3 regions of the Paenibacillus sp. FSL R5-0914 genome follow, and region 1 is predicted to be linked to each of the others. Evidence: riboswitches for the same ligand, from Rfam matches in the RefSeq annotation. Region 1 holds a riboswitch; each other region holds the start of a gene.
The links. Region 1 has a riboswitch for cyclic di-AMP ahead of MKX60_RS21720 (APC family permease). Riboswitches for the same ligand answer to the same signal wherever they lie in the genome.
Positions count from the first base shown of each region.

Region 2: it holds a riboswitch for cyclic di-AMP, as region 1 does, so the genes downstream of both, MKX60_RS08910 (TrkH family potassium uptake protein) here and MKX60_RS21720 (APC family permease) in region 1, are expected to answer to the same signal.
Region 3: it holds a riboswitch for cyclic di-AMP, as region 1 does, so the genes downstream of both, MKX60_RS03755 (3D domain-containing protein) here and MKX60_RS21720 (APC family permease) in region 1, are expected to answer to the same signal.

Region 1 covers NZ_JBBORH010000002.1:1,269,074-1,275,576, forward strand. The annotation lists gene MKX60_RS21705 (FecCD family ABC transporter permease) at 1-406, opposite strand, end outside; gene MKX60_RS21710 (FecCD family ABC transporter permease) at 406-1,461, opposite strand; gene MKX60_RS21715 (ABC transporter substrate-binding protein) at 1,683-2,690, opposite strand; gene MKX60_RS21720 (APC family permease) at 2,893-4,710, opposite strand; cyclic di-AMP (ydaO/yuaA leader) riboswitch at 4,834-4,992, opposite strand; gene MKX60_RS21725 (disulfide oxidoreductase) at 5,190-5,654, opposite strand; gene MKX60_RS21730 (DsbA family protein) at 5,651-6,403, opposite strand.
Region 2 covers NZ_JBBORH010000001.1:2,013,294-2,019,796, reverse strand. The annotation lists gene MKX60_RS08920 (LysR family transcriptional regulator) at 1-654, shown strand, start outside; gene MKX60_RS08915 (potassium channel family protein) at 726-1,394, opposite strand; gene MKX60_RS08910 (TrkH family potassium uptake protein) at 1,408-2,703, opposite strand; cyclic di-AMP (ydaO/yuaA leader) riboswitch at 2,838-3,019, opposite strand; gene MKX60_RS08905 (CPBP family intramembrane glutamic endopeptidase) at 3,334-5,019, shown strand; gene uvrC (excinuclease ABC subunit UvrC) at 5,126-6,503, opposite strand, start outside.
Region 3 covers NZ_JBBORH010000001.1:872,913-879,415, forward strand. The annotation lists gene yabG (sporulation peptidase YabG) at 1-495, opposite strand, end outside; gene rsmA (16S rRNA (adenine(1518)-N(6)/adenine(1519)-N(6))-dimethyltransferase RsmA) at 567-1,451, opposite strand; gene rnmV (ribonuclease M5) at 1,448-1,999, opposite strand; gene MKX60_RS03755 (3D domain-containing protein) at 2,176-3,339, opposite strand; cyclic di-AMP (ydaO/yuaA leader) riboswitch at 3,621-3,850, opposite strand; gene MKX60_RS03760 (TatD family hydrolase) at 4,048-4,818, opposite strand; gene MKX60_RS03765 (HD domain-containing protein) at 4,930-6,213, opposite strand.

The DNA.
Region 1 (6,503 bases):
GCGCTAAGAGCGGCAAGACAAATACCGGAGCTGCTGTTGTAGCCGGAAAAAACGAGATAAAAATGATTACCGCAAAACCAGCACCCGCACTTATGCCTAGCGTAGCCGGTTCAGCAAGTGCATTTCTTGCGAGACTTTGTAAAATACAGCCTGACACTGCAAAGCCCGCTCCAACCAACAATGAAATTACGATGCGAGGTAATCTGAAATCAAATAAAATAAGCTTTTGCTGATGAGTTCCATCACCCAGCAGTGTATGTAATACCTCCCGTGGGGATAGACGCATAAATCCTGTATTCATACTGACAATAAAAACAACAACGATCAATATGGCAAGGAGTGATAACACTGTAATAGCACGTGTACGGCGTTCATTGTCATTGGGAGAAAGGGTTGTTCTGTGCATTACAGCTCCCCCTTCCGCTTACTCGCTAAGTAAATAAAGAAAGGTACACCGATGATGGCAATTAATGCGCCTAGCGGCGTCTCATAAGGGGCATTTATCATTCTAGCGGCGATATCCGCAAAGATGATCAATAAGCTTCCAAGAACTGCCGAGCAAGGAATGATCCAGCGATAATCTACTCCAACGAAATAACGTGCTACATGTGGAATAATTAGTCCTACAAAAGCAATCGGGCCAACCATTGAGACTGCACTTCCGGCAAGAACTACTACAACAATCATACATGCCAACTGTACTAATCTTGTCCGCTGCCCCAGACCAACTGCAACTTCTCTTCCTAAGCTGAGCAAGGTGACTGACCGCGATAACATCATCGCTGCGATTAGTGCCACGAACACCCAAGGGAAGATAATCTTGATCTGAGTCCAGCTTGCCCCACCCATTCCGCCAGCCAACCAGAAGGCTATATCCTGGGATAAGTTAAAAAGAATAGCTATGCCCTGACTAACAGCAACCAGTAGTGCACTAACCGCGGAACCTGCCAGCGTCAAACGTAAAGGGGTAAGGCCATTAAAAGATAGCGACCCGATTCCAAATACGATAAAAGACGCTATAGCAGCACCTATAAAACAAAACAACATAAGTGAAGTAAATGAGATCGAAGGTGCAAAAGCAAAAACTATGGCCAGCGCTACACCTGCTCCCGCATTCAAGCCTAACAGACCTGAATCCGCAAGAGGGTTCCTTGTCATCCCCTGCATGATTGCCCCTGCTACTGCGAAGCAAGCACCGACCAAAGCACCTGCTATCGCGCGTGGAAATCGCAGTTCTCTTATCACCTGATGTTTTTGTACATCTGGATTGAAATGAAATATTGCTTCCCATACCGTAGCTAGCTTGATATCTGCCGCACCCACTGAGACCGAAAGTGCCAGTCCAAAGGCAATGGCAGCGAGTCCAATCACTAGAATACCCATTGCAGCTGCCGGTCGGGTATGTATAGCTTTTTGTGTATCATTTTTATTACGATGTGCGAAATCTGAGGGTGAAACCATGAGTCGTCTCCTTAATCGATAGTTACAATGGTCTATATGATAACAACAATCATTCTCATTATCGCAAAAAAAATTAGGTTGTACAATTGTAGGAGTTATTTTTCAGTAATACAGGAATGGTTTATAAAAAAATGGTGCAGATCTAAGTATCCTAAGATACTTGATCTGCACGCCCTTCCTCACCCAAATGATCAGTCTCATTCATGGTGAATTACGACTCTTTATTTCACAAAACTTTTTAACACATCGTCAATAATTTTGCCACCAGCGTTAGCACCACTGTATAGCCAACTGCTTGTTGAGCTCATTTCATGTACATTACCAGCTTTTACAGCCGGGATTCCTTTCCAAATTGCACTGTCCAGAATCTCCGAACCCTCAGTCTTATCACTATTTACAAGGATAATATGATCTGCTGTCAGCTCAGAAAGCTTCTCTAGCGAAATTGGATTCCAAGTAGCTCTTGTACCAACAGGAATTTCTGTTACTAAGTTAGGCAGCTTTACACCAAGGTCTGTATATAATACAGCACCACTGCTGCGGGTTTCGTCTACAATATAGAAGTTCTTTTGTACCAACCATAAAATCGCCACGGACTCATCTCCAATAGCTCCTTTAAGCTTTTCTTTCGCTGCAGCCGCCTTGTCTTCATAATCTTTAATGGCTTTCTCTGCTTCAGGTGTCTTGTTCAGAATTTCACCAATCTTGAGTAGCGATTTACGCCAATCTTGATTTAGCTTATCCCCAATCACATAAGTCGGTGCAATCTTATTCAGTTGGTCATAGATACCATTCTGTACAGATGACTCCGATGGGATGAGGATAAGATCCGGAGCGAAGCTGGTTACTGCCTCGAGCGGAAGATCGTAGCTGATCGTAGGAACATCCTTCAATTCAGTGGACAGATAATCTTGAATACCATTAGTCACGGACCATTGCGCTACTGGAGTCACACCTAGAGTTACCAAAGCATCCTCCAAATAAGAACCCAGTACACGTTGTGGATTAGCTGGAATCGTTACTTCATGTCCCATTGCATCCGTTAACGTCTTAGCAGCTGCAGGAGCTTCTGTAGCTTCAGCAGTAGGTGCCGTCGCTTTGTCTGTTCCTGCGTTTGAAGCGTTACCGGGATTATTATTACCGCAAGCGGATAAGAATAGCACCATCACCATTAATCCGATCATCGTTAATTTCATGCTTCCAAATCTTATTCTGTTAAACAAAAACATTAAATACCCTCCTAGTGTGTACATCCTATGTTATTCAAAGGTGTTGACTACCTCAGTCTCACTTTTAAATGATATTGATTCTCATTCTCTATGTCAACATATAAATTTTAAATTTTGTGGATTTGTAATAATTTCCTTCTCAAAAATACAAAAAAAGGCTATATTCCGAACGTTCCGGATATAGCCTCTCCTTAATGATCCATTATTTATTCAAATGATATGGGACAGTCGCAACTACAACATCTTTTGAATTCATTAGATACGAACGGATTAAAAAGCTGGTCTGATTATGAAGTACAGCTTGCCACCAATGCTTAGTTATAAACTGTGGAATCAGAATCGTGATATGATCCGTCGCTGCGGTCTTCCACTCAACAGTATCAATAAATTTCACTAACGGACGAATAATACTGCGATATCTGGAACGAAGTACAATCAGGCGTACACCCGGATTCCATTCCTCCCACCGTTGCTCCATTTTTTGAATGTCCTCTTCATCAAAGCCAACATACACGGCTACAACATTATCCGTTAGAGACTTGGCATAGCTGATGGAATGTAGTACAGCACGTGTTACACCCGCAACAGGAACAACAACTGTACTGCCTTTAATCAAAGGTTTATCTGTACTCGGGCATATACGAAGCTGATCTGCAGTGTTCAAATAGTGCTTGTGAATCCGGTGGAACACGAACATTACAGCAGGTAAGAAAATGAAAGCCATCCATACGCTTGAGAATTTAGTGATGATAAAAATAAGAGTAATCGTCAATGTAGTCAGCATACCGATGGTATTTACAACAAATCTTTTTTTCCATCCCGCTGGTTTTGTTTTAAACCAATGAACCATCATTCCTAGCTGTGACAATGTGAAAGGAATGAATACACCAACCGCATAAAGTGGAATCAAGCTTTCTGTATTTCCGTGGAATGCAGCTACAAGCACAGCAGACAGAACACCTAGAAAAATAATACCATTAGAGAAACCTAGACGGTCTCCACGAACCATAAAAGCATGTGGCATATATTTATCTTTTGCAAACATAAATGCGAGCAGCGGGAACGCTGAGTAAGCTGTATTAGCTGCCAAGAACAAAATTACTGCTGTGATACCTTGAATGAAAAAATATAAGGTTCCGCGGCCAAAGGTCGATTCAGCGATCTGTGAAACAACCGTTGCCTTTTCATCAGGCACTATGCCGTACCAATACGCCAGTAGTGTGATACCTGTAAACATAAATCCAAGTATAACCCCCATAACCATTAAGGTCTTGGCTGCGTTCTTTTCAGCTGGTGCTTTAAAGTTTGGAATGGCATTAGATACAGCCTCTACACCCGTAAGTGCCGAACAGCCAGAACTGAAGGCTTTTAATAGTAGAAACAAACTAACATTAGAAACAGCAGAGCCAATTTCAGGGACATTCGCATGTACGCCACCTGCTGCATATTTAATAATACCGGAGATAATCAACACTACAATCGACACTACAAACAAATACACTGGGATTGCGATGAATGAAGCTGATTCTGTAACTCCGCGAAGATTAATCAAAGTAAGTAAAATAATAACTGATACTGCAATAAGAACGGTGTGATTATGAAGACTTGGAAAAGCCGATGTGATCGCATCCGTCCCTGCCGACGCACTAACAGCTACGGTCAGAATGTAATCCACTAACAAAGACCCTCCTGCTAAGAGCCCTGTCGGAACACCAAGATTACTCTTGGCAACGATGTAAGCTCCGCCTCCCTGAGGATAAGCGTAAATCGTCTGCCGATAGGATAAAATCAGGATGGCCAGCAGGCCCAATACGGCTAATGCAATTGGCAGGGAATACCAGATGGCAGTAAACCCCGCAGCCACCAGTACAATCAAAATTTGTTCCGTTCCGTAGGCTACAGACGAGAGCGCATCAGAAGACAGGACAGCCAGTGCTTTAACCTTGGATAACTTTTCATGATCGAGTTCGTTCGACTTCATCGGACGCCCGATCAATAGTCGTTTTACCTTGCTTACCATGGTGGATACAGTTCCTTTCTTTGGGAGCTGAAACGGAATTTCCGCGCGCTGTTTTCATTGGTGGATTTCATAAATGCAGACACTAAAAATAGCATACGGAAATGATCCGCATGCTATGCATGGTCATTATCCCACCTTTGCTTACGAGGTTAGCTGGCGGATTCGGGCTGTGGTTTAGCCCTACGGTATAAGTCTAATCGACCCATTCCGATTCACCCCATTGGCACATATGCCAAGTTTGGTTCCCCCGTTTTTCCTAAGAAAATTCAGCGCATATTCAACTTCTCACAAGGTCTAATATTAGTCTACAAAGCGTATACAGTAAAGCGTTGAAAAAAATGAAAAAAGAATGAAAAAACATCCAGTAAGCGCAAATACAGCGTCTTATTGGATGCTCTCTTTCATTCTCTTCAATTATCCCTCTGGATCGTGTTTTTAATCACTTTTCACATTTTTTCGGATCCTTTAAAATTAAAAAATCAAAATCCTAAACTTTCCTCTGTATCTAACTCCATCACTTCTTCTTCCTTGCGTCCGTACCAAAGTAAAATGCTAATTAAAGCAAAAGCGATTAATGCAAGGAAAGGAATCGTAATGAATCCAAAAAAGTTCAAGTAATCCTTATTACAAGGAACACCAATTGTACAAGGAAGCACTTTACTTAACGCAGGAATCTTCTGCTCCGCATAATGATAGATCGAGATACTGCCACCAATCAAGCTTAGTGGAAGTACATATGGGATAATCCTTTTATCCCCTCGAAAGGTTGCAATTCCCAAGAGGAATAACTGAGGATACATAAAAATTCGCTGGAACCAGCAAAGCTTACAAGGTTCATATTTCAATACTTCGCTCAGATACAAGCTACCAGCAACAGCAACTAAAGAGACGAACCAGGCCAGATACAGGCAGTTACGCTTGCAAAAAGATAGGAACTTTGTCACTTTGCCTCCACAGCTTTTGCGGCGTCGTTAATTTCAGTTGAAATCGCTTCAATGTTAAATGGATCCGTAGTCATTACTCCATTGATATAAAGGGATGGTGTAGTCGTCACCCCAGCTTCACTAGCTAACTGCATACCCTTATTCAGCTCATCTGCATACGTACGATCCTTAATATCTTTACGAAGCAGTTCGTAATCGATAGCTAACTTCTCTTTCTCCGCAAGGCTTACTAAGAAATCTTCAGTCGCCCATTCTTCGCTCTCATCACCTTGCTGAGCATATACAGCATCATAGAACTTCCAGAATTCATCATTATTCTGATGGTAAACAGATAATGCAGCAAGTGAGGCAGTTTCAGAGTCTGGACCAACGAAAGCCATATTTACAAAGTAGAGCGCTGCTTTTCCCTCGTTGACAAAATCTTGAACAATTTTCGGTTTAACTGAAGTTGCAAACTGGGAACACGCTGGACATTTTAAGTCTCCAAATTCAACAATTTTAACAGGTGCATCCTCTTTACCGACTCTAGGTAGCTCACTGTAATTGAATGCTACTGGTTCTCCCGAAGTGGCATTTTTTGCGGCATCTTTCGAAGCTAACATAAACAATCCAACAAAAATGATGACTACTAAAGCTATTGAACTAATAATTAAAATTCTCGTCTTCTGCTTTTGCTGCTCCTGTTCTACCCGCCGTTTCTCTTGTTTGCTAAGCTGGGGAACGCTTGTACTTTTATTAGGTTTACTCAAGGAGAGTTCCTTTCTGTCCTCTGTGGACTAATGTAGTTTTTATCATATACATTTAAAATTATATAATTTTTAATCTCTTTTTGGCAAACAATACTGTAAA
Region 2 (6,503 bases), on a different contig from region 1:
TACAAAGAAGGCGAGCCTAAGCTCGTCACCTTAGGGGCGTCACTTACCTCACTGCAGACCACTCTGCCTCCACTAGTTAACGCATATATGGAGAAATACCCAACTGCGGAGCTGAAGCTAATCACAGGCCGAACACATGAAATTGTCTCCTCTGTCAGTGAAGGAAAGTCAGATATAGGTCTGATCGCTTCCTCTATTCAAGAACCTGGACTGCGCTGTATTTCTCTGTTTGAGGATCAGCTTCGACTGGTTGTTTCTGAGCATCATCCTCTGAATCAATCTACCAAGCTAACCATGGATGATCTGTCCCGACTGCCTATGATCCTGTTCTCCAAAGGCACCTGGTACCGACGTCTAACAGACGATCTGTTCCAGCGCTGTGGAATTGATCCAGACGTTCGGATGGAGATTGACTCCTTCGAAGCTATCGTGCGGCTGCTGCCGACAGTCAATGTGGCAGCGTTACTGCCCAAGTCTTATCTGCGTCCGCAGCTGTTAAACGGCGGTGGGCTGGTCTCTCTGCATATTAAGGAGCTGGAGCAGACTCAGCGAACTACCTGTCTGATTTACCGTGACGATGGGAGCCTGAGCACAGCGGCCCGCAGCCTCGTGCAGGTCACAGAAGAGATGTTTCTGACGGAACGAGAGAAATAGTACATACCTCTGCGTGCAGCCTTAATTAAAAAAGCCCTCCGTCCCATGTAAAGGACGGAGGGCTTATCTATTTAATCTTGGTTTACAACTTCATCCTCAAATCGATCAATACTTTCATTAGAACCAATGAGTACCATAACGTCGCCCTCACTCAAATGATCATGTGCCGTTGGAGCCACTATAATTCCACTTTCCCGGTTCAGGGCAACAATACTGCAGCCATATTTCGCTCTTGTATTTAAATCTGACAAGCTTTTCCCGTTCATGCAAGACGGAACGGTTAGCTCGACGATTTTATAATCCTTGGACAGTTCAATATAATCCAGCAAATTGGGTGTCACGAGCTGATGTGCCACACGAATGCCCATATCCCGCTCCGGAAAAATAACCCGGTCCACGCCCAGCCTGGACAACGCACGACCATGAAGGATCGAGATCGCCTTGGCTACTACTTGCTTGACTCCAATCTCTTTTAACAAAATCGCCGCCAGAATACTTCGTTCCATATTGTCGCCAATCGCTACAATCCCACAGTCAAAGTTCCGTACGCCGAGCGAGCGCATAATTCCTTCATCTGTAGCATCAGCCACTACCGCATGCGTCAGGTGATCGCTCATTTCCTCCACACGCTCCTCATGGTGATCAATGCCGAGCACCTCGTAGCCCATTTCCATCAGCTCAAGTGCAAGGCTTGAGCCAAAGCGGCCTAAACCGATTACTACAAATTGCTGTGCTTTCATTTCGGATTAACTCCTATCCAATAATTATTTTACCTTCTGGGTGCTTATACAATGGTTTACCCTGTTTAGGTCCAAGCGCATACACTAATGTTAATGGACCTAGCCGACCTGCAAACATGGTCAGACAGATCAGAATCTTGCCGAAGATAGACAGTTCAGGTGTCAGCCCCATGGTTAGTCCCACCGTGGCAAAAGCTGAGGTCGTCTCAAATAATATCGCTAAGAAATTACTATCCTCTGTTGTGGACAGTAACATCGACACCGTGAGGACCAATAGCAAAGCGAGTAATGTTAGCGTCAACGCTTTATAGATACGCTCCTGCGCCAATCGGTAGCGGAACAGTACAACATCTTCACGTCCGCGCAGCATCGCGATTACTGCACCAATCATAATCGTAAAGGTTGTAGTCTTGACCCCGCCACCTGTTGATCCTGGAGATGCACCAATAAACATAAGAATAACCATAAAGAACTGTGAGGCTTGCCGCAGTCCGGCAATATCCACCGTATTGGCGCCAGCGGTTCGGGGCGATACCGACTGAAAGAATGCCGATAATATTTTGCCGCCGAAATTTAAATTCCCCAGTGTGCGCTGATTCGTAAATTCAAATATAAAAATAACCAAAGCGCCGATAAGAATAAGCCCTGCAGTGGTGGAGAGTACAACTTTGCTATGCAAAGATAATTTACGTTTGACACGAAACTCCACCAGATCCGACATGACAATAAAACCAATACCGCCAGAGACAATCAGAAACATCACCACGATGTTCACTAGCGGGTCATATACATAATCGGTTAAACTCCGGAAATCCCCGAAAATATCAAATCCAGCATTATTAAACATAGACACCGCATGAAATATTCCAAAATAAATGGCCTTTCCCAGTGGCATATCAAACGCCCAGCGTATGGACAGAAGCACCGCTGCACAGCCTTCGATGACCAAGGAATAAATAAGTACTCTCCGGATCAGTCGAACAATCCCCTCCATAGAGCCTTGGTTCATTGCTTCCTGAAGGATCAGTCTGTCCCGCAAGGAAATTTTGCGTTTCATCATCATGGCAAATAAGGTCGCCATTGTCATAAACCCTAAGCCACCAACCTGGATAAGCACCATAATTACGGTTTTCCCAAAAATGGTGAATGTCGTACCGGTGTCCAGCACCACAAGTCCTGTCACACAGGTGGCCGATGTTGCAGTAAACAACGCATCAATAAAACTCACAACATTCCCACTGGTACTTGAAATGGGAAGCATAAGCAGCAAGGCTCCAATCAGAATGATCGATGCAAAACCAAGCACCATAATCTGAGGCGGAGAGAGCTTCAGGAACTTTGATTCAGAAACCCTGCGAAACTGTGAAGCCACTACGCTCACCCTCTTATCAAAATTTAAAGAATTCCAACAAAAAAAGCACTGGAAAACCAATGCTACCCTTGGTTCCTGCAGTAAATTAGCCTACGAGGTTAGCTGACGGATTCGGACTGTGCAGGCTGCCCTATTCGTTCCTAGAACGAAATTCACCCCTGATGAATAAAGACAACGCCTATGGCGTATACTCATCTTTTCATTACTTCTTATGGTTCCCCCGTTTTCACCTGAAATTCGGCTATATACAATTGCATACAAATTATATATGTTATTTCGATAAATCACAAAGACACTATTAATGGTGATTCATATGAAAAATGCGGTTTGGAGAGGATGTACCACTAAGAGTGCCTTTTCTCATCACTTTTCCGTGTTTTCCCTGCAATTGCATCGATTTTCATGAAAAATGAAGAAATAATCACCTTAAATTCATGGTATATATTCAGCTACCTATTCTATAATATCTCTATTACCCATAAAAAGAATATACGATGATTTTTGTAACTATCATGGCACTAATACTATAATGGAACATAACATTGTCAGTTTACAAGGAGGCGTTACATGAATCCCGTTGGCCAGCCCTTACAGCAACGTGCCCTCTCCAAGAGGCTCATCATCTCGGGCATTATCGGTCTTATTCTATTTATTATGTTTCAGATTGCTCCCTCGGTGCTAAATAGCCCTGCTGGGGAAGATACTACTGTCATCAGTAAGGCGGAAGCCCGCGACAAAGCCATATCATTCGCAGAACAAAAGCTGAACTACACCAAGGCACCAACCGATCAGTGGAATGTACTGTACGATACGGACTCTTCCTTTTATGGTTATATGTCCCGCGAGAAGCTTTTGGAGGACTATACAAAAAAGAAATTGGATCAACGATATCCTTTTGACATCTTTCGTGTAACACTTAGTCCTTCAGCGGAACAAGAGCCACTGATCTCTGTTGACCTCAATATGTATACTGGTGCAGTTGTCGCTTTCACACAAGGTGCAGAAGGATCAGGTACCGGATTACCAAACAATGTATCCACCAGTGCAAAAGAAGAGGACAAGGGTACTACCTTATCACTTGCACAAAAAGAAAATCTTGCCCGTCCCTGGCTTCAGGAATGGGATGTAAATCCCGCCAAGCTACAAATTGAATCGAATACGGGAAACTACGGGCTCGTGTATACAGATCGTTCCGTTCAGATCGGCGAATCCTTACTACACTATTATTTCGATTTCACTGGCGAACAGGTATCCAGCTTTAAAGCAGGATTCACCGCTCCAGCCTGGCATACCTCCTATGTAAAGGACCAGACCTCTCTCGCGGAAAAGTTTACTTTATTCGGCTACGGTTTGCCTACTTTAGCTTTAGGAATTCTGGCACTCATCTACAGCATACTTAGAAGAGAACATACCTCCTTTAAGCGTGGAATATTCCTAAGCTCAGCTTATTTTGTAATCATGATGATCAGCACCTATAATATGCTCCCTGAATCCTCAGGCGAAGGACTCGAGGCTCAGATAACTTCCGTCATAATGTTCATCATTTATGCCTTATATAGCCTCCTAATGTCCTCCCTGCTCTATTTTTCTTTAGTTGGAGGGGACGGCCTATGGAAAAAAGAAGAGGGAATGAACCCATGGCCTCGTGCTAAAGAGCCTGGCTATGGAAAATATGTTCTGGATAGTATCCGGGCTGGATACGTCTGGGCATTCGTGCTGCTAGGGGTGCAGACCCTTATGTTCATCGTATTATCACTTACCTTGCAGAACTGGTCCACTACTGACGCTACTCAATCTCCTTACAACATGAGATATGCTTGGCTGCTGCCCATCGTTGCATGGCTCGCTGGTTTATCCGAGGAAGCCATTTATCGTTTTTTCGGAATTCCTATGTTGAAAAAAGTATTCCGAAGCACGTTCATTGCTTGCCTGATCACCACGCTGGTTTGGGCGTTTGGCCATACGCTGTATCCGATCTACCCCATCAGTTCCCGTCCTATTGAGCTGACCGTGATTGGTTTGCTCTTTAGCTATATTTTCCTTCGTTACGGCTTTATTGCCGTCATGTTCAGTCACGTCGTGTTTGACAGCATTCTGATGGGCGCTACGCTGATCTTTATGAAGGAAAGCGTGAATGTAGGGGCTGGTATCTTCGCGATTATCATGCCGTTCATAGTCGCCTACATCGTCTATCGGTTTAATCCACCGCAAAAATCAGAACCTAAGCCGGTTGAACCTACATCTGTAATTTAAAGAAGTAACGGGTGGATAACCTATAATAAAAAAAGGTGTCACAGCAGAAAACTGCTGTGACACCTTTTTTATATTTACGTATACATCATTCCAGTATTTCGAATGCCTATGTCGCTGGCTCTTCATCCTTGAGCGCCTCAAGAATTTGACTAGCCAGCTTTTCGCCAATAGAAAGTGATTTAAAATCTTCTATGGAGGCTTCTTTAATTTTCTTTAGCGATCCGAAATGCTTAAGCAGCGCCTTGCGCCGCTTCTCGCCTATACCTGGTATGGAGTCCAGTTTAGAAGTAACCATGGACTTCCCACGTTGTTCACGGTGGAAGGTGATGGCGAATCTATGCACCTCATCCTGAATCCGTTGCAACAGATAAAATTCCTGACTATCCCGAGCCAAAGCGACAGGTTCTGGCGGATCTCCAACCAAAAGCTGAGCCGTCTTATGCTTATCATCCTTGACGAGACCACAGACCGGAATGAATAACCCCAGCTCGTTCTCCAGAATATCAATAGCTGAGGATATCTGCCCTTTACCACCATCGACTACGATAAGATCTGGTATCGGCAGGTTCTCTTTCAGCACCCGTTCATACCGCCGCCGGATGACCTCGCGCATCGTTCCATAATCATCCGCACCCACCACCGTACGAACCTTATATTTACGATACTCTTTTCGTGCGGGCTTGCCATCAATGAAGACAACCATCGCAGAAACCGGATTAGTCCCTTGAATATTCGAGTTATCGAACGCCTCGATCCGGCTTAAGCGTTCGAGCCCCAAGCTCTCGCCTAAGCTCATTGCAGCACCAGAGGTACGTACTTCATCTCGTTCAATAAGCCGGAACTTCTCGTCGATTGCGACTGTAGCATTTTGGCAGGCCATACCGACCATCTGCTTCTTGAGGCCACGCTGTGGAACTAGCACTTTGGTGCCGAGCCACTCCTGTAGAATAGAGGCGCCACCTGCAGCATCAACGACACCTGCTGCTGATGCTTCCGCAGCGGCCATTTCACGGGCCTCAACTTCTTCAGGCGATTCGGGGGTATCTTCCCCCTTTTGTAGATCTTCTTCAGCTGGAGCAGCAATGACAATCGCCGGTTTAGCTTCTTTATCAACCACTGCTTCCTCGTCAAGCACATCCGGCAGAAGAATCTCCTGCGGCAGAGCAGGATTATCACTGTAATACTGCGTCACATAAGACATAAAGTCACTGTAGGCTTCCCCATAGAACGGAAAGACAGAGGAGTGGCGCTGAATCATCTTCCCTTGTCTCATGTACAGAATCTGTACACACATCCATCCCTTGTCTACCGCATAACCAAATACGTCACGATCCTTAGTATCTGTGGTGTTAATCTTTTGTTTCTCCATCAATGCATCAATATGGATAATCTGATCCCGCAGTTCCTTCGCCCGTTCAAAATATAATTCCTCAGCAGCTTCCTGCATCTTCTGCTGTAGATCCTTCTTAACCGCATCATGACCT
Region 3 (6,503 bases), on a different contig from region 1:
CCCGTCATGACCGGTAATCACCACAATATCTGGACGCACGCGGGGCAGCAGCCGGTATAAAGTGTCAGCCATTGCGGACTCATGAACATGATGACCTTCAGCAGGGATCCGCAATTGCTCGTATAAGCTAAGGCTCTTATTCAAATACGCTGGATCGCCATCCAGATGCAGTACTTTCCCCGGTACTTCAAAATAAGCAGCTTCCTTGGGCGATGGAGCCCATGCTCCTTCTGATAGAGCGCTCCCGCTCCGCTGACTTTGCTCCTGTCGGTCTTTCCGCAGCTGTGTCAGTGATTCATTCGCTTTAATCTGTGCCTGCTGTCCTCGTTCCGTAATTCGGGTAGGAGGCACTTGAACCAAGTCATTCAGAGGAGAATCCGCCAACAGACGGAAATCTGTGCCTTTAATGACGGCTCTGTCCTGCACAATATGATCTACACGAAAAGTCAAATCTCCGCCATAAGATTTACGAACGACCAAGTCTCCTAAATTCATTACAACCACCACCTCTACCCCATCGTATGGGCAAAGGCCTCAGTTGGTTCATAACTAGCTATGTTTTTAGCTTATTCAATTCCAGCAGCTAACAGAACACCGCTCAATCGGGCGTATTCTTCTAGACTTAACGTTTCTCCACGACGGGTTGGTTCAATACCAGCTTCTACGAGTAAAGCCTCCAGACGCTCACGTCCCTCTTCAGGGAAGTAACGAGCCTTGAGATTGTTAGCAATCGTCTTGCGACGCTGTGTGAAAGAAGCTTGGACGACCTCAAAGAAGTGCTTCTCACTCTCAACCTCTACCGGTGGACGCTCTCTTACCTTTAGACGGATTACAGCGGACTCCACATTAGGTTGAGGAATGAACACCGTACGCGGCACAATACAGACGAGCTCAGGCTCGCTGTAGTACTGCACGGCAATGCTAAGGCTCCCGTATTCCTTTCCTCCCGGAGAAGCGGCCATACGCTCCGCAACCTCTTTCTGAATCATTACAACGATGTTATCAAGCGGAAGCTTCTCTTCGAGCAGCTTCATCAGAATCGGAGTAGTTACATAATACGGCAGATTGGCAACTACGCTTACCTTGTTCACGGATGCAAAATCTTCTTTGAACAGCTCCTGCAGATTTACATTCAGAACATCATCATTACGAACCTTTACATGCGGATAAGGGGAAAGTACGTCCCTTAAAATAGGAATCAGCCTACGGTCGATCTCCACAGCAGTCACCGCACCAGCGGTTAGCGCCAAACGCTCCGTCAGGGCACCAATCCCAGGACCGATTTCCAATGCCCCTGATTCACTATCTAGCCCAGCAGCGTCAACAATCTTGTCCAATATATTTTGATCAATCAAAAAATTCTGTCCTAAGCTCTTCTTGAACTTGAATCCATAACGTTGAATAATTTCTTTCGTCCGTTTTGGAGTCGAAATTTCCTCTCTACCACTCATGAAGTAATGCCCCCCTGATCAATTTGGGCGAGAGCTCCGGCAAATTCCTCCCGCGTAATTCCAAACATCGCCAGCCGCTTGTACAGCTGCTTGCCATTACAATATCCGATTCCAAGCAAATTACCAAGTGCCATACGTCTTTCAGCTGCCCGAGGATGTACAAGCATTCCAGCGGCCATTAGATCATCAAGTCCAATTAAAGCAGGTGCACCTTCAAAAGAGGTATGTACATTCCGCAGCGCATGACGAATCGCCTCTGGAGAAGCGTTCTCCACACCAATATCTCCCTTGCGGGTTGCGTCCTTCTCCGGAATGAAGGCATGCTTGCAGCCCGGCACCTTTGCGGACACAATCTTACGAATTCGTTCACCCGCGTGATCCGGGTCAGTAAGGATAATTACTCCTCTACGCTCCATAGCAAGCGCGATCTTCGCAATTACGGTCCGGTCTACAGCCGAGCCCCCTGTTTCGATCGTATCTGCTTCTACAGCACGTTTAACAGCGACGGTATCACTCTTACCTTCAACGACAATTAATTCCTTAATCATATCTCTTGACTCCTTCCAAAAAAAGCAAAAAAGAAGAGGTTTCGCTCCTCTTCTTTTGGTTAAAGAATGTATAAGTGATGAGCGGTTGCTCTGCGATCAACGAAATGATCATCTGGCGTTCCTTAACGGTTATCATCACTATAGCTTATCAAAGAATAATTTGCAAAAGCTTCAGCCTAGTTTAACTCCGGCTTCACAGGTCCAATCACATAAACGGTACGTGATTTACGACCGAAATTACGGACATGGCTCAGTGAATCGTAATAGACATCTACTTTATTGCCTTTAATGGCACCGCCAGTATCTTCTGCTCGGCGGAATCCAAGCCCCTCGATATATACCCACCAGCCAATAGGGATTACATTCGGGTCTACCGCAATTGTACGACCTTCCGTTACGCGTGTTCCGGAGGCAGTTTTGGTACCAATACCTGGCTCTTCTGATGAATAAGCTGTCATGGAGACGTTCTTAATCATCTTCTTGTACTCAAAGTCTACGCCAGCCTTGCTTGTGACGTTATTAGTCTTGGCGCTAACCTTAGCCGTTTTTGAAGTGGTGTTTGATTTGGAAGTTGTTGTAGTCTTAGCTACAGCCGGCTTAGGAAGTGCTTTGGTACCAACGGCAATAATCTTATCTTTCGTTACCGTTTGTACTTCCTTACCAATCATGCGCATAGAGGCCAGTTCTCCGTCTTGGTAGATCTTTTCAATATGCTGAATCATGACGCCTGGTTTGCCTGCCTGTGCCACTCTAACTGTTCCCACAGTAAGGGAGGGGTCTGCTGTCTTGATGACTCTGAAGGGTAAGTTAGTTGATCGCTGTACAGTCTGTTTGTTGATGCGAACAATCTTAACCTCCATGTTTGCAGAAATGGTGGTGTCTAACGAAGGGAAAATCTTATCATGACCTTCTAGGGTAATGCCCATTTTCTCAATTGCTTTACCAATTGTGTCTTCGGTCGTATATAACGTTTTTGTTGCTCCATCCGCAGTAAGACTAATTTTCTGCGCACGATTGATAACGACACGGTCACCGTCTTTTATTTCATCACTCAGTCCTAAAGATAGTTCATCATGCGGCTGCAGCGAAATTTGCTCTTTCTCCAACACATCACCAAGAAGCGCTTCTCGCGTTTCAAGCGTCTGTGTTTGCCCGTCTATTACTAAAAATAATTGTTTGTTACTTTGACCGTGTACGTACAGCAGAATAAGTAGCGCGATAGCGACTGAAATCACGCCTGCAAGTAAAAGTACGCGAGTATTTACTTGCTCCCACCGTAATGCGAAAGACCTGCTGGATGACTGCGAATCATGGGATACTTCTGGTTGGAATACGCCCATTCTCTCCATCCTCCTTACATAGCCCCGTCGTCAATTGTATATCATGAGGACTGAATTCCTTTGACGAAACTATTTGAGATTGTCACAGGACACGCACGTAATAACTTAGCGTCTCCTGCTCATGGATCGCCTGCTCGGCACAGCTACTCCCACCTCTGTTATATAACAGTATGTGGGCAACATTCTATTTATTCAAAAATAAAAAAGCCTAAAAAGAGTTCAACTGAGGACTCTTTCGTGGCTTCTCCAATATCAGAATAGAGAATGCTTGTGCACGAGGTTGCCTCTCTTACTTGCGCTTACGGGGTTAGCTGTCGGGTTCGGACGAAAGAGAGACGCCCTATTTCAGGTCACCCGCTCATGGCGGTTGCCCTTAAATTCACCCCAAAGACCACGTGAAGAAATCAAATACTGTCCTACGGCACGTCTAAACCGTATTTAAAATACAGGCATGCGGCAGGTCAATATTGGTTCCCCCGTTCTCCATACGGAGACTCAGCGAGACGATCCATGAATCAATGGCTGTCACTATAACACAGCTCACATCACTGAAAAGATGATATCCTGTTTTGATGCATGTTGTAAAGGACGATTCAACCACGTTTACGCAAAAATATGGTTAAAATATTGTAATATTCAGCCGTTTTTATATTAAAAAAGTTTAATATATCGGCCATTCTCTATTTTTCGCCTGTTTTGCTCCCGTTTTCACTCAATCCCAAATCGTTCCAGTGCGTTCGCATACGTTATTTTAGCCAATTCTTCCCATGTTAACCCTTTAATTTCAGCTGCTGCCTCTGCTACAAGCTTCACATGAGCGCTCTCATTTCGCTTCCCGCGGAAGGGGTGTGGAGTCAAATATGGAGCATCGGTTTCGATCAATAATCGGTCTAGTGGGGTCTGCGCAAGCACTTCTTTTGGCACTCTTGCATTTTTGAACGTAATGGGTCCTCCAAAGGATAAATGAAAACCAAGATTCAAGCACATTTTAGCTGTTTCCCAGCTTCCTGAGAACGAGTGCATCACGCCTCCAACCTCATTTGCTTTTTCCTCCCGTAAAATCCGTACAACATCCTCATGGGCATCACGATCATGAATACAAATCGGCATATTTAGTTCACGGGCTAGTCCAATTTGCTTGCGAAAAACTTCATGTTGCACATCCTTGGGAGAAGTATCCCAGTAATAATCCAGTCCGATTTCACCAATAGCCACTACTTTTTTATGACTGCATAGAGAAGCAATCCAATCGAGATCTCCTTCTTTCATATCAATTGCATCCTGAGGATGCCAACCCACTGCCGCATAAATATAATCATAAGATTCCGCCAGCTTCATCGTTGAGGGAATCGTCTCCCGATTAAATCCGATATTAATCATCTTGCTAACTCCTGCTTCTACAGCACGAGCGATAACTTCTTCGCGATCCTCGTCGAATTGAGGTGCATCCAGATGCGTATGTGTGTCAAACAGAAACATTTTAACCCTCACTCCTTGTTCTTTTTTAAATATAAGACAATATAAGTTTCAAGCTATCCGTTATATCTTATATTTCTACTCTTCTTGTCAAAAATCCCATATTTTCTTGTATTATTTTGCAAAAATCTCTGCAATAGAAGCAGGCAATCGCGTAAGCGCATTTCTCAACTTATCCTGAGGAAAATAAAGATGATATCTTCCACGGTGAATGCCGCTAATAGAACGCACAATATCCGACACCTCTGAAATTTCCCGCAGATGATCATGCCGATCAAGCAGCAGAATTTGTTTATTGTCAAAAGCTTCTCCCGGACGGAACACATCATAGGGCAGATCTGTCGGAAAATCAATCTCCAAATCATATTCTGGGTGAAGTCCCGCTGCCGCAAAACTGCTGCGAATTTCAGAAATCATATCTGTATCGAGATTCTCCACCTCAACATATTTATACAGTTTACGATGAATAAAACGGGTACACAAGTCACTTAGTAGCTCATCTTTCTCAAGTGTCCACTGCATAAAAGCCGTCTGTACCAGTGCTTCATCTAGCATTAAATATTGCTTCACTGTCACCTCACCACGGAACAAATCCTCCAGCGGATTAATCATGAAACTAAAATTGTACCCCTCTTGGAAAAGCTCCTTGGCTCTACGGAAAATTTGTCGCAAAATAATCTCTGAGCTACGTGTCACCGGATGAAAATAGACTTGCCAGTACATTTGATAACGCGACATTAAATAATCTTCAATGGCATGCATTCCCGATTCTTTTACAACAATTCGACCATTATAAGGACGCAGCATTCTTAAAATCCGATCAATGTCGATCGTCCCATAGTTTACACCTGTATAGTACGCATCACGCAGCAAATAATCCATGCGATCAGCATCTAGTGGACTGGAAACCAGATTTACAACAATTTCGTGCTCATAAGTTTTAGCGATTACAGAGGCTACTTTACGAGGAAAATCCTCCTCCACATCACGCAAGATCTCAGTAATCTCTGTGTCCTCCAGAATAATTCGACAAGTCCAATCCTCATGATTCATTTCAAAAGCTTCTTCTATAGAATGGGAAAATGGACCATGTCCCAGATCATGCAGCAAGGCCGCACACAAGGTGAGCAGACTTTCTTCAGGAATCCAATCCTTATACCCGCTTCGTTCAAATTGCGAAATAATTCTACGTGTAATTTCGTAAACCCCTAGGGAATGAGAAAATCGACTATGCTCTGCGCCATGAAAAGTAAGATACGAGGTACCCAGCTGGCGAATTCGGCGTAAACGCTGAAATTCCTTTGTATTTATTAGTCGCCAAATAATAGTATCCTGCACGTGGATATAATTGTGAACCGGATCTTTGAAAACCTTTTCTTCTGTGAGCGGCTGCTTCATGAGATCAACTCCTTTATTAAATTTAATATGATTTTAACCAATATAAGTATATAATAAGTAATTATGTCGTACTTTGTCGAATAGTGACGTTTTTAGTCTTGGTAAATCGACAAAGTTTATTTTTTCACTTTTTTTAGAATTCGTGATTGTTATAGGGAATTCAAAGTTTTCGTGAAAAAGCACTTATTTAACAGATGAAAAAAGGTTGACTGTTTTGGGAATCGTTGGTATTATAAATATCATAAAACAGTGAACAATGTCGAATAATGACGTTTTTGGAACATTGAGAG